Regions from separate parts of the Shewanella sp. 553 genome, predicted to be linked through region 2. Evidence: riboswitches for the same ligand, from Rfam matches in the RefSeq annotation. Region 2 holds a riboswitch; the other holds the start of a gene.
What was found. A riboswitch is a leader RNA that binds a small molecule or an ion and turns the genes downstream of it on or off. The one in region 2 is predicted to bind lysine.
Positions count from the first base shown of each region.

Region 1: another riboswitch for lysine. It lies ahead of AC5YBZ_RS06535 (Na+/H+ antiporter NhaC family protein); the one in region 2 lies ahead of lysC (lysine-sensitive aspartokinase 3).

Region 1 covers NZ_CM181701.1:1,429,926-1,432,392, reverse strand. The annotation lists partial or broken gene AC5YBZ_RS06535 (Na+/H+ antiporter NhaC family protein) at 1-1,105, opposite strand, end outside; lysine riboswitch at 1,184-1,400, opposite strand; gene AC5YBZ_RS06530 (electron transfer flavoprotein subunit alpha/FixB family protein) at 1,550-2,467, opposite strand, start outside.
Region 2 covers NZ_CM181701.1:3,288,301-3,290,767, reverse strand. The annotation lists gene AC5YBZ_RS14585 (DUF3293 domain-containing protein) at 249-680, shown strand; lysine riboswitch at 802-978, shown strand; gene lysC (lysine-sensitive aspartokinase 3) at 1,110-2,467, shown strand, end outside; gene AC5YBZ_RS14575 (succinylglutamate desuccinylase/aspartoacylase family protein) at 2,465-2,467, shown strand, end outside.

The DNA.
Region 1 (2,467 bases), 1.9 Mb from region 2:
CTGACCAATCACACCGGCAATGGTCCAAGCAAACAGTAAGATATAGATAGCAGGTAACATAGAACGTGCACCTGCTATCATCCCTTTAAGGATTAATGATTTATCTAAACCTTGACTGAGAACTAACAGCAATGTGGCCACTAGGCCAATGATCGCCCCAAAAAACAGTGATGAAGCCACATCGGTTTTTTCAAAGGCGCCAATTAAGGTAAATGGCAAGTTATCCGCGGCTAACGCGTCTGCTCCGCTGCTGACCATATAATAGATAGTGGCGCCAACGAGTACTGTGATGGGTAAAAATAGCCCTGATATTTTACCCGAATCGGCCTCAGGCAGATCGCTATTGGCTCCAGGTGGTAATCCTTTAGACTCATCATAAAGATGACCTTTTTGGGCGTTAAGCTCATGCTGACGCATCGGGCCAACATCGAGCCCCATAAAGGCGACACACAATAGGAGTAACAGCGCAAAGATAGCGTAGAAGTTCATCGGGATCATCTGAATGAACACGCTTAGATGCCCTGTATCAGCAAAACCATGTGCCGTTAAAATGCCGCCAATCAGCGCAATAATATATGCCCCCCAACTCGACACGGGTGAGATAACACAGATAGGCGCTGCGGTCGAATCCAGCAGGTAGGCCAATTTACTGCGTGAAATGTAATAGCGATCGGTTAACGGACTCTGCCACGCTGCCGACAACTAAGCTATTAAAATAATCGTCAATAAATACCACGCAACCTAAAAACATGGTCAATAGCTTAGCATCACGTTTATTGCGAATATGCTGACGTGCCCAATTGGCAAACGCCTTAGCAGCGCCGCTGACAGTGATCAATGCGGTGATCATCCCCAACAAGATAAGGAACCCAAGCAGATAGACATTCCAACTATTGAGGGCGCCATCGGCCCAAAATAACCCCGTCACCTGCTTAGCGAGATATTGTCCCGTGTCACCGAAGGAATAATCGGTGATAAGCACAGCCCCAAGTAGGATCCCCACCCCAAGCGAAAGTAATACTCGACGAGTAAAAATCGCCAGCAAAATAGCCACCACAGGGGGCAGCAAGGAAAGCGCCGAATCGGCGTAACTCAAAGTCGTCATTGTTTTATATTGTCTTCGTTAAATTACGAATGGAGGGCAACTGAACTGGTGGGATATAGCAAAAGATATTACACCTGTCCTATCAGTAGCGCTCCATAGTGATACCAGTTGTCGGTATACCTTCTTTTTATCATTCCGGATAAAAAGCACTATGGCAGTGCTGCCTCTATTCGATGACAGCCCCAGCAGTGAGCTTTGATGAACTCGACCACTTCGGCATTAAATCCTTTCCTATTCGCTGTACGGCATCACCCTAACGAATACTACTAATATTTAATGCACCTCTACGTCTCAGGACGCCTGACCAATTTCACTATCGGCAGGCGTGACGCACATAGAAACACAAGCGGCTTTAAGGATGCTACCTCAAAGCCGGCCAACGTGATCCATATCACACTAAGTTTTAAATGAACACCAAGATATTCACCAAGTGTTTACAACTTACTAAAGAAGCTCTACTAACTTAGGTACTGCATCAAACAGATCCGCTTCTAAACCATAATCGGCCACTTGGAAAATAGGCGCCTCTGGATCCTTGTTGATGGCCACAATCACCTTAGAGTCTTTCATCCCTGCCAAGTGTTGAATCGCGCCCGAAATACCAACAGCAATGTACAGATCTGGGGCAACAATCTTACCGGTTTGCCCAACTTGCAGATCGTTAGGCACATAGCCCGCATCTACTGCTGCACGAGATGCCCCTAAAGCCCCCCCCAGTTTATCGGCAAGTTGCTCTAACATTGCAAAATTCTCAGCACTGCCCATTGCACGACCGCCCGACACCACAACCGATGCCGCGCCTAAATCTGGGCGCTCTGATTCGGTCAATGTTTGTGAAACAAATTCAACATTACTGGTAAAAACACCACCAAGGGTCTGCTCGGCTGCCGCGCCATCATTACTCACAGCGTCAAATGCACTCACGCGCACCGTCATCACTTTGATGGCATCTACACTCTGCACGGTAGCCATGGCACTGCCTGCATAGATTGGCCGAACAAAGGTATCTTCACTGACAACTTCAACCACTTCAGACAGTTGCGACACATCAAGTAAGGCTGCTACGCGCGGTAAAACATCTTTACCTAAACTCGATGCTGAAGCCAAAATATGTTGATAATCGTTGGCGATAGAGACCACTAGTGCCCCTAAGTTCTCGGCGATACCGTGGGCATAAGCCGCATTGTCTGCCACTAATACACTGCGCACACCGCTCAATTGCTTAGCAGCCTCGACCACTGGTGCACAGTTTTCACCTGCGACTAATAAGTCTACATCGCGACCAATTTGTTGTGCACACGAAACCACTTTAGCCGTGTCTAGTTTTAAACTCGCGTTATCATGTTCTGCTATTACTAGAAT
Region 2 (2,467 bases):
ACAAAAGTTGTTCATGCTTGACGAGTGGAAGTGAATCAACCGACGTATTGTACTCGTTTTAGTCATTTGTTAACAAATGAAATGTTAACAAATTTACGCTTAGATTTGATGTTAATCAATTTTTTATGGCTAATCTTTTGATTTTATGGTCATTAATTATAATTTAACAGAGATATAATCTGTTTGTTCTAGGCAGATAAGATGATTTAGCTATAATTATCGTACGCTAATTTAGGAATGTTCGGCGAATGAGTAGTATAGATGACCATTTTTGGCACAGTTATCAGCATACCCAATTTCTATTGACCCAAGGGTTTTCTCCGGCTTTATCCTTTGCCATTCTTACGGCGTACAACCCCAGGGGCGAACTGTTGTCAGCGCCTCAAAATCGTCTGTTAGATAGTCAATTACAGCGACATATCATCGAACTTAAGCGTCCTTATCGCGCCATCATCGGGGCCTCTTATGATCGCCGTCATATGGAAAAAAGCTGGGCTGTCCCGATAGAAAAGCCATTAGCGGTGGCATTGGGCACACAGTTTAACCAAAATGCGATCTATTTTGTCGAGGGCGACCAGTTACAATTGGTGCCTTGCCTGCTTAGTTATCCCGAGCTGACCATAGGCGCTTTTTCGGCGCGGGTGCGCCTAGTCAATGAGTTACCCGATATTCAATCTTAATCTTGTTTTACTAAGGTGGCAGTGACCTTGAAATAATATTTACTCATATTGAATAAATATCGTTGACTTATTAGGCGGGTATTTGCTAATTTTCAACCATCTTACTGCGTCAATACGCTTGAGATACAGAAGAGGAGCGTTAACTAGGTAGTAAGCATGAAGAGGCCAAACTCTGACGATTGCTTATGATGGAGATTAACGCCGAGATAGACAAGTGTTTGGTTTCGTTTGTTTATCGGTCGATATGGCTGAATCCTGTCGATTGTCACCTGTTTTTTGGTGGAGAGCTTCTGGTGGTGATCGCTATTTCCCGTCTTGGGGTGCGTAATCTTTGCACCAGGCTCTTCGAACGAAGTCAGTTCGGAGGTTTATCATGTTATCTATTCTTGTCGTGTCTTGTAACCGCTTCAATCTCGTTGAGGTGGGCTAATGTCGATTGTTGTCGCTAAATTCGGTGGTACATCCGTTGCTGATTATCCAGCAATGAGTCGTTGTGCCGACATCATTATTGCCAATCCTAATACACGTATTGTGGTCGTGAGTGCCTCAAGCGGCGTCACCAACCTATTGGTGGCGTTGACTCAAGCGCAACTCGATGATGAGCAGCGTCAACAACTGCTCAAGCAGATTGCCTCAATCCAATATCAAATCCTTGACCGACTCGGTCGTCCAGCTGAGGTTGCCGCTCACCTCGATAGCGTGCTCAGTCGTATTGATATGTTAAGTGAGTCACTGAGCCGTGAACGTTGCAAAGCGACCATGGACGAGTTGTTAGCGCAAGGAGAGCAATGTTCTGCGGCGCTATTTGCTGCTGTGCTGCGTGAAAAAGGTGAGGTGGCGTCAGCCTTTGATGTGCGCCAAGTGATGCGCACCGACAGTCATTTTGGCCGTGCCGAGCCTCAAGTTGAGCAGGTTGAAGCCTTATGTGCGGCGCATTTAGCCCCGCTGCTGGCCGAGCAGCGTATTGTGACTCAAGGTTTTATTGGTGCCGATGCGCAGGGTGCCACCACGACCTTAGGGCGCGGCGGTAGCGATTACTCGGCGGCGTTATTGGCCGAGGCGCTTAGGGCATCAGCGGTCGAAATTTGGACCGATGTGGCCGGGATTTACACTACCGATCCGCGCTTGGCCCCCAATGCACAGCCCATCGCTGAAATTAGTTTTAATGAAGCTGCTGAAATGGCGACGTTTGGCGCTAAGGTGCTACATCCTGCGACCATTTTACCTGCGGTAAGGCAAAAAATTCAGGTGTTTGTGGGTTCGAGCAAAGCGCCTGAACGTGGCGGTACTTGGATCCGTCATCAAGTGAGTGATGAGCCTATTTACCGCGCCGTGGCCGTGCGCCGCGATCAAACCTTACTGAATCTACACAGTTTGCAGATGCTGCATGCGCAAGGTTTCTTGGCGGAGACCTTTGCTACGCTAGCAAGGCACAAAATAAGTGTCGATTTGATCACAACATCGGAAGTTAACGTATCGCTGACCTTAGATAAAACGGGCTCAGATTCGGCTGGCAATCATTTGCTCAGCGAAGCGCTATTACAAGAACTGTCGCAGCATTGCCGGGTGCGTGTGGAAGATAATTTAGCCTTAGTGGCGATAGTGGGTAATAAAATTGCCTCTACACCAGGGGTGTGCCGCCGAGTGTTTGAGGTGCTAGAGCCACATAATGTGCGCATGATCTGCCAAGGGGCCAGCCCACACAACTTATGTGTATTGGTCGCCGAAAGTGAGGCGGCGCAGGTGGTACGCTCGCTACATGAAAATCTGTTTGAAGGCGAACGATG